Regions from separate parts of the Azospirillum lipoferum 4B genome, predicted to be linked through region 1. Evidence: predicted binding sites of a transcription regulator. Region 1 holds the regulator's gene; the other holds the start of a gene.
What was found. Region 1 encodes LexA, which represses DNA repair genes until DNA is damaged. Its sites were predicted from a motif close to ATGTTCTANTTTGGTTC; they were not measured.

Region 1 (4,209 bases):
ACCGGCTTCGCCACCGGTGCGGCGGAACTGGTCGAGGCGCCGCCGGTCACGGGCTGGCGCGTGGTGACGGTCGCCTTCGAGCAGGCGCGCGGCGCCATCGCCGAGCGGGTGGCCGCGACCATCGGCGACCCGGTGGAGGCCAGCGTCACCACCGCGCTGCTGAACGGGGAGCAGTTCGGCATCCCGGACGGGACACTGGAGGATTTCCGCAACAGCGGGCTGGCGCATCTTCTTTCGATCTCCGGCCTGCATGTGGGCATCGCCGCCGGCATCCTGTTCTATGTCGTCCGGGCTCTGCTGGCGCTGGTGCCCTATGTGGCGCTACGCTGGCCGATCAAGAAGATCGCGGCGCTGTTCGGCATCCTGTCGGCGCTCGCCTACACGCTTCTGGTCGGTGCGCCGCTGCCGACCGTGCGGTCGGTGCTGATGACCGGCATGGTGATGGGAGCGATCATGCTGGACCGCCACCCGCTCAGCATGCGGCTGGTCGCCTTCGCCGGGCTGGTCACCATCGCCATGGACCCGGAGGGGATGCTCGGCCCCAGTTTCCAGATGTCCTTCGCGGCGGTGGTGGCGCTGATCGCCGCCTTCGAGCGCGGCAGTCCGCGGCTGGCGGAATGGCGCAGCGGGGCGGGGTGGTTTCTGCGCGGCCTGCTCTATGTCGGCGGCATTCTGCTGACCAGCGTGGTGGCGACGCTGGCAACGCTGCCCTTCGCGCTCTTCCATTTTCAGCAGATCGCCTTCTATGGCGTGCTGTCCAACCTGATCGCCATTCCCATCACCTCCTTCTGGGTCATGCCGTGGAGCCTGATCGCCTATGCCCTGATGCCCTTCGGGCTGGAGGCGCCGGCGTTGATCGCGATGAATTGGGGCGACCGGGCGGTGATCTGGACCGCGGAGTTCTTCGGCCGCCTGCCCTGGGCGTCGCTGACCGTGCCGGCGATGCCGGTGGAGGGCTTCGCGGTGCTGGTGCTGGGCGGCATCTGGCTGTGCATCTGGACCCGGCGGTGGCGCTGGCTCGGGCTGCTGCCGGTCCTGGCCGGGCTGGCCTCACCGGCGCTGGTGACGCGACCGGACGTGCTGGTGGCGGGAGACGGGAGCGTGATGGCGGTGCGGACGCCGGACGGTCGCCTCAGCGCATCGGGAAAGACGGGCGGGCGGGTGACGGAGACCTGGCGGGAACGCGACGGTGAGCGGTCGGGCGCCGATCCCTGGCCAGCGGCCGGCGGATGGAGCGAGGGTGAGCGGTCGCTGAGTTGCGATGCGTTGGGGTGTTTGTACCGGGTGCGCGGAAGGGTGGTGGCCTTGCCGCGGCTGCCGGATGCGCTGGACGAGGATTGCGGAGCGGCCGATGCGGTGGTGACGGCGGCGGTGGCGCGGGGATGCCGGGCCGGGGTGGTGGTCGACCGCTGGGCGCTGCGGCACGAAGGGTCGCATGCGCTGAGGGTGACGGCGGAGGGAATAGAGGTGGAGACGGTGCGGGGGATCAGAGGGGATCGGCCTTGGACCGGGGGGAGGTGAGGGGCGACCGAGGTTATGCCCCCTCCCTAACCCTCCCCCGCTCTCAGCGGACCTATGGTCCGCCTGCCGCGTCAGCACAAAGCGAAGCTTTGTGCGAGAGCTGGGCGGGGGAGGGGATCGGTGTTTGGCGGGCAAAACCTCAGTATTTGCGGACCAGACCGACCAGCTTGCCCTGCACGCGGACGCGGTCGGCGCCGAAGATGCGGGTTTCGTAGGCGGCGTTGGCGGGTTCCAGGGCGATGGTGTTGCCCTTGCGGCGCAGGCGCTTCAGCGTCACTTCGCCCTCGTCGACCAGCGCCACGACGATGGTGCCGTTCTCCGCCGCGTCGCAGCGCTGGATGATGATGGTGTCATGGTCGAGGATGCCGGCCTCCACCATCGAATCGCCGGAGACTTCCAGCGCGTAGTGGTCGCCACCGCCCAGCATCGAGGCCGGAACGTCGACGAAGGCGCTGTTGTCGCGCAGGGCCTCGATCGGCGTGCCGGCGGCGATGCGCCCATAGAGCGGCAACTGCACCGTCTCGTTCGCGGCGGCCGGGGTGGGCGTGGGCGGGGCCACGTCGCGGCCGGCGAAGGCGAAATCGCCCTTGATGACGTTGGGCTGGAATTTCGGCTTGGGCGCGGTGCGGGAGCGGGCGGCGTCCAGGCCTTCGGGCAGGCGCAGAACCTCCAGCGCGCGGGCGCGGTGGGGCAGGCGGCGGATGAAGCCGCGTTCCTCAAGGCCGGTGATGAGGCGATGGATGCCCGACTTGGACTTCAGCCCCAGGGCGTCCTTCATCTCGTCGAACGACGGCGAGACACCGCCCTGGCCAAGCCGTTCGTGGATGAACAGCAGCAATTCGTGCTGCTTGCGCGTGAGCATGGATGCCTCCCGGCCGTCGCCAGACTGAAGATGGAACAAAAACCAAACGTTGCCTCCATGTTCTAGTTTGGTTCCTGCCGCGCGTCAAGTCCCCCATCGGCTTCTTTCAGAACTTGAACGGAACATCTGAAACAGCGTGAAACGGTTTTCGGGATGCCGTTCAACTGTTCCATCCGCCGTCCGGGGGCCGTCTCCCAAGGCTAAATGCTGAGCGCTCCATCGGTCAGGGGAAGCACGGCCACCATCGCGCCGGCCGGCTCCGGGTCGGCGTTGGGCGGGCGCGGGATCAGGCAGTCGGCCTGGGCGTAAAGCGAGGTGATGGCGCTGTCCTGCCGGGCAAAGGGGGTGACGGTCAGGACGCCGTCGGGGCCGGCAGCCAGCGTGGCGCGCAGATACTCCTCGCGCCGGTCGTTCGCCTTCAGCGCGGTGGTCAGGCGGGCGCGCAGCGGTGGCCGGTCGTCCTCTGGAGGCAATCCCTGCAGCAGGCGCAGGACCGGGCGCAGGAACAGGACGGCGGTGACGCCGGTGGACACCGGGTTGCCGGGCAGGCCCAGCAGCGACACCCCGCCGGCCCGGCCGAACATCAGCGCCTTGCCCGGCCGCATCGCCACCGTCTGCACCTCCAGAGCCACCCCTCGGTCGGCCAGCACGTCGCGCACGAGGTCGTAGTCGCCATGGGCGGCGCCGCCGGTGGTGACCAGCAGGTCGCAGCCGACGGCACCCTTCGCCATGGCGGCGACGCTGTCGGGCGTGTCCTTGGCGACACCCAGATTGTGGGCGAGCCCGCCCTGGGCGGTCACCAGCGCACACAGGCCGAGCGCGTTGGTGCTGACGATCTGGCTCGGCCCCAGCGGATCGCCGGGCAGGGCGATCTCGTCGCCGGTGGCGAGGATGGCGATGCGCGGCCGGCGGTGGACCGACAGCCAGGGCACGTTGCCACCGGCGGCCAGCGCGATGTCGCGCGCGGTCAGCCGGCGGCCCTTCGGCAGAAGCTCCTGCCCTTGGGCGAAGTCGAAGCCGGCCTGACGGACGAAGCGCCCGGCGGCCACGGCCCGGCCGATCCGCACCGTCGTATCGTCGGCGCTGCAATCCTCCTGCATCACCACGGCGTCGGCGCCGTCGGGCAGCGGCGCGCCGGTGAAGATGCGCACCGCTTCGCCGGGACCGACGCTGCCGCCGAAGGCATGGCCGGCGGAGGATTCGCCGATGCGGCGCAACGCGACAGGAGACTCGGCGGTGGCGGCGGCGATGTCGGCGGAGCGCACCGCCCAGCCATCCATGGCGGCGGCGTGGAAGGGCGGCTGGGTCAGCCGGGCGACCACCGGTTCGGCCAGCACGCGGCCGAGCGCGTCGGGCAGGGCGACCGTCTCCGCCGGCAGAGGGGCGAAGGCCGACAGGATGCGGGCGCGCGCCTCTGCGACGGAGATCATGGCGTCAGGCTCCGGCTGTGGGAGCGGTGGCGGCAGCACCCCATTCGCCGCTCTTGCCGCCGGCCTTGTGCAGCAGGCGGACGTCCGCGATGGTCATGCCGCGGTCCACCGCCTTGCACATGTCATAGACGGTCAGGGCGGCGACGGTGACGGCGGTCAGCGCCTCCATCTCCACGCCGGTCTGGCCCTTCAGCTTGCAGGTGGCGGTCACGTCCACCGCATTGCGCGCCGGGTCGCAGGACAGGTCGACCTTGACCGAGGTCAGCATCAGCGGGTGGCATAGCGGGATCAGGTCCGGCGTGCGCTTGGCCCCCATGATGCCGGCCAGCCGGGCGACCGACAGCACGTCGCCCTTCTTCACCCCGCCCTGCATGATGAGCGCCAGCGTTTCCGGCT
Region 2 (4,209 bases), 1.4 Mb from region 1:
AGCAGCGCGTGGCGGATGCGCCCGCGCAGGTCGTCCAGCACCAGCTGCGACACGTCGAACCGGCCGGGATTGGCCAGCGGCGTCAGCCCGGCCGACCCCATCGCCTTCGGGATGATGGTGCCGGGCACCAGCCGGACGGTGGCGGGATTCAGCACCCCGTCATCCTCCGCCTGCCAGATGCCGGTGACGGCGATGGAGGCGTTCTTCAGCACCAGCTCCACCACCTTGTTGGCGGTCTTGATGTCGGGCAGCGCCTTCATCACCGGCGAGCGGCCATAGGTCTCCCCCGGCGCCTTCAGCCAGCGGAAATTGACGAAGGGCGACTGGGCGAAGCGCCCCTGCGCCAGCCAGGACGGCTCGGCCAGCCCGCTGTCCAGCACCACCGCCCAGCGATAGGCCGTGCCGTCGGGCAGCACCGCTTCGACCAGCGGGAAGCGGCTGTCGGGTTCGTCGGCCGCTTGTTTGCGCAGCTCGTCGGGCAGCTCCGCACCGGGAAAGCGCTGGAGGATTTGGGCCAGCGTCGCCTCGCTGCGGCGGAAGGTGGCGTCGAGCCGGCCGTCCGGCCCCTCCTCCAGCACCGCTTCGGCCAGCGGCACGGCGGTGAAGCGCAGGCTGGACGGCGCGCCGGGTGCGGCCTCCTCCATCAGGAGGCTGGCGGTGCCGACGGTGACGAGGTCGAGGAAGGCCTGATGCACCTCCACCGCGAAGTTGGAGCGGTCGAAATGGGCCTGCACGATCCCGGCGGCCCGGTCGAGCAGCGGAGCGATGCGGTCGCGCTCCGCCCCCACCAGTGCCGGACCGGGCTGGAAGCCGAACCAGCGCGACCAGGGCGGCGTCAGCTCCGACAGCAGGCTGGCGGCCAGCTGTTCCACCGCATCGGGGGCGGTGCCGTCGAACAGGCGGTCGACGCGCCGCTCGCCCGGCGTTCCGTCGCCGCGGAAGGGCCGGCCGTTGGGCAGCGCATGGTCGTAGCAATCCTGCCAGTGGCTTTCCCAAACGGCCCGGCGTTCGCGGGCGGCGCGGTAACGCTCCAGCAGGGCCTCCGGCTCCGACAGGTCCTTAGACCTGCCTGCGGCGGGTTTCACGGCTGCGGATGCGGGCATGCGCGGGTTCCTCCGATCAGGTGGCGGTGCAGTTGCCAGGGGGTCAGCACCCAGCGGGCGCGCAGGCCGATCAGGCGCTTGACCGCCTCGACGCAGGTGAAGGGTCCCCAGGGGGCGGGGCCGTCGGGGCGGCGCAGCGGGGCGGGATCGACCGTCAGCCCCTGGGCGCGGTACCAGCCCGGCAGGTCGAAATCGGCCGGCAGATCCAGCACCGCGACGTCGGTGAAGCCCGCCAGCGGATCGACCGCCACCCAGCGCCGCCCGTCGTTCAGCAGGGCCAGACAGTGGCGGAAACCCGGCTTCAGCAGCCGCAGCCACCACAGCGGCGCCTCCCCGCGATAGACCACCCAGGCACCGGTCAGGGCCGTCGTCATCGGGCGATGCCCTTGTCGCGCAGCGCTGGGGCGATCACCTCGAAGGCTTCCTTCCACAGGGAATGGGCGCGCTGTTCGCGGAAGCGCTCCGGCTCCGGTGCGCTCTGGCGGCGGCCGTAATGGACCAGCACATGCAGGTGGTCGCGCAGCAGCTTGCGCGCCCGATACAGCCGGTCTACCACGCGCAGCACATCCTGCGGTTCGCAGGGCCGCTCGACCAGCCCGCGGCCGGCGACGACGCGCGCGCCGGCCGCCTTGGCGTCCTGTGCCTGCACCGCCCAGAACCACGCCTCCTCCGCCCCGGCGAAGGGCTCGCCATCGGCACGGTAAGGCCCGGCGTGCAGCGGAACGACATGGGACAGGCGGGCGGCGGGCAAAGCGGGGGCGGCCGGACTCAGCATGCTGGTCTCCTTGCGGCTTCGGATTTTTGAAAGAGAGCGGCGCCGGGCCAGGATTGCGGCCGCGCCATCTGTTTGCGTTATGTTCCGGCCAATGGACGCGGTCAATAGATTTATGAAAAAGTTCCTAGGGACGCTGTCGCCCATTTATGAGATTATCGTCCCATGCTGAAACATACGGACATCTGGCGGGCCATCGACCGCCTCGCGGCACAGCACGGGCTCTCCGCCTCCGGGCTGGCGCGGCGCGCCGGACTGGACCCGACCACCTTCAACAAGAGCAAGCGCACGACCAGCGACGGCAAGCTGCGCTGGCCATCGACGGAAAGCATCTCCAAGGTGCTGGACGCCACCGGCGCGTCCCTGTCGGAATTCGTGTCGCTGGTCGGCGACGGCGCCGGCACCACCCCGCTGCAGCGGGTTCCGGTGATCGGCTATGCCCAGGCCGGTTCCGCCGGCTATTTCGACGACGCCGGCTTCCCCGCCGGCAGCGGCTGGGACGAGCTGCTGTTCCCCAGCCTGGGCGACCCGCATGCCTATGCGCTGGAGATTTCCGGCGACAGCATGGAACCGGTCTATCGCGACGGCGACACCATCATCGTGTCCCCCGCGGCACAAATCCGCCGCAACGACCGCGTCGTCGTCCGCACCAAGGGCGGCGAGGTGATGGCCAAGCAGCTGATCCGCGAGACCGCGACCAGGATCGAGCTTCTGTCGATCAACCGCGCCCACCCCGACCGCAGCATCCCGCTGTCGGAGGTCGCCTGGATGGCGCGGATCATCTGGGCGAGCCAGTGAGGTAGGGTTCGGCTTCGGGTGCCCCCTCCCCATCCCTCCCCCTCTTCGAGGGAGAGGGGGTAGGAGCTTTGTCGACGCACGGCGGCAGTCCCCTCTCCCACCGAAGGTGGGGGAGGGTTAGGGAGGGGGCAAAAGCCTCTCGCACCCCCAACCCTTCCTAGGAAAATTTCCCTTTACCGCCGCCCCCGGCAAGCGCTACCGTCCATTCCATGGACCGCGCCGCAAGCCTGGACAGCCTTCACCGCACCCATGACGCCCGCCCGCCGACGCCCGAGCTGCGCACCGCTTTGTTCGGCGGTGCCGCCCGCGCCAACGCCGTCAAGCGCGCTGCAACGCTCCGCCTGCACACGGACCTCGCGGCCGAGGCGCGCCTCGCCACCGCCCGGCGTCGCCGCGCATTGAGCGCCGCAACCTGCAGGACCGACGCGTGGCTGACCCGTTTGGCCGCCACGCTGGCCCATCACCGCCGGGCGGCGGTGGCTCTGCTCGATCAGCGGAACGCGTATTCCCAATAGAGCGCCCGCGCCCGCTGGAAGATCGGACCGGCCGCGAAGCTGCGGTCCTCCACCTTGGTCACCGGCACGCATTTGGCGTGGTTGCCGGTGGAGAAGACCTCGTCGGCCTCCAGCACATCCCGAGTGGTCAGGGTGCATTCCTCCACCGTCACCCCGTCGCCCCGCAGCAGGGCGATGACGCGCTGGCGGGTGATGCCGTTCAGGAAGCAGCCGTTGGGAACCGGCGTCCGCACCACGCCGTCCTTGGCGATGAAGATGTTCGACGTGGCGAACTCCGCCACATTGCCGATGGCGTCCAGCATGATCGCGTTCTGGAAACCGCGCTTGCGCGCCTCGGTCAGCGCCAGCCCGGCGTTGGGATACAGGCAGGCCGCCTTGGCCTCGGTCGGGGCCATGGTCGGAATCGGGCGGCGGCGGGTGGAGATGCAGGCGGCGAAGCCGGTCGGCTGCGGCAGCGGGTCCTCGTAGATCGACAGGACGAAACGCGTGCTCTCCGGCGCCGGGGCGACGAAGCCGTCATCGGCGTAGAACATCGGACGGATGTACAGCTCCGCATCCTTGGGGAAGCGGCGGATGCCGTCCCAGCACAGCTCCTCGATCTCGCCGGCGGTGACCATCGGCTCCAGCCCCAGGACCAGGGCCGAGCGGATGGCGCGGGCGCAATGCAGGTCCAGGTCGGGGGCCACGCCCTGGAAGGCGCGCGCGCCGTCGAAGACCGTCGAAGAGAGCCACAGCGTGTGGGACAGCGGTCCGACAATCGGCGGATTGCCCTCCACCCATTCGCCCTGGATCCAGCTCCACGCCTGGCCTGCCATGCCGCCCATGATTGGTCCTTCCCTAGGATAGAAATGTGTTCGTCCGCTGGGCGACGCCGGTTCGCGCCGCCCATTGGTGGTTCGTCGTCGTTGGTGATCTCCCGAAGAGCATACCCCCTCGCCGCCGCCGGTCAACCGGTCCGCACGCAATCGTCCCGTGCGATGGAGCGGAATGCGGAGTCGGCCGTTGATAGGGGAGAGCGCGC

Region 2: a site for LexA is predicted at 1,947-1,963, ahead of AZOLI_RS12260 (S24 family peptidase). Genes of this name have one in related genera too.

Annotation. Positions count from the first base shown of each region.
Region 1 covers NC_016622.1:1,030,940-1,035,148, forward strand. Annotated here, with positions in the region: gene AZOLI_RS04700 (ComEC/Rec2 family competence protein) at 1-1,521, shown strand, start outside; gene lexA (transcriptional repressor LexA) at 1,661-2,383, opposite strand; gene AZOLI_RS04710 (molybdopterin molybdotransferase MoeA) at 2,584-3,813, opposite strand; gene moaC (cyclic pyranopterin monophosphate synthase MoaC) at 3,818-4,209, opposite strand, start outside.
Region 2 covers NC_016622.1:2,641,968-2,646,176, forward strand. Annotated here, with positions in the region: gene AZOLI_RS12245 (portal protein) at 1-1,103, opposite strand, end outside; gene AZOLI_RS12250 (hypothetical protein) at 1,082-1,477, opposite strand; gene AZOLI_RS12255 (hypothetical protein) at 1,474-1,878, opposite strand; gene AZOLI_RS12260 (S24 family peptidase) at 2,041-2,673, shown strand; gene AZOLI_RS12265 (hypothetical protein) at 2,883-3,188, shown strand; gene AZOLI_RS12270 (branched-chain amino acid aminotransferase) at 3,164-4,012, opposite strand.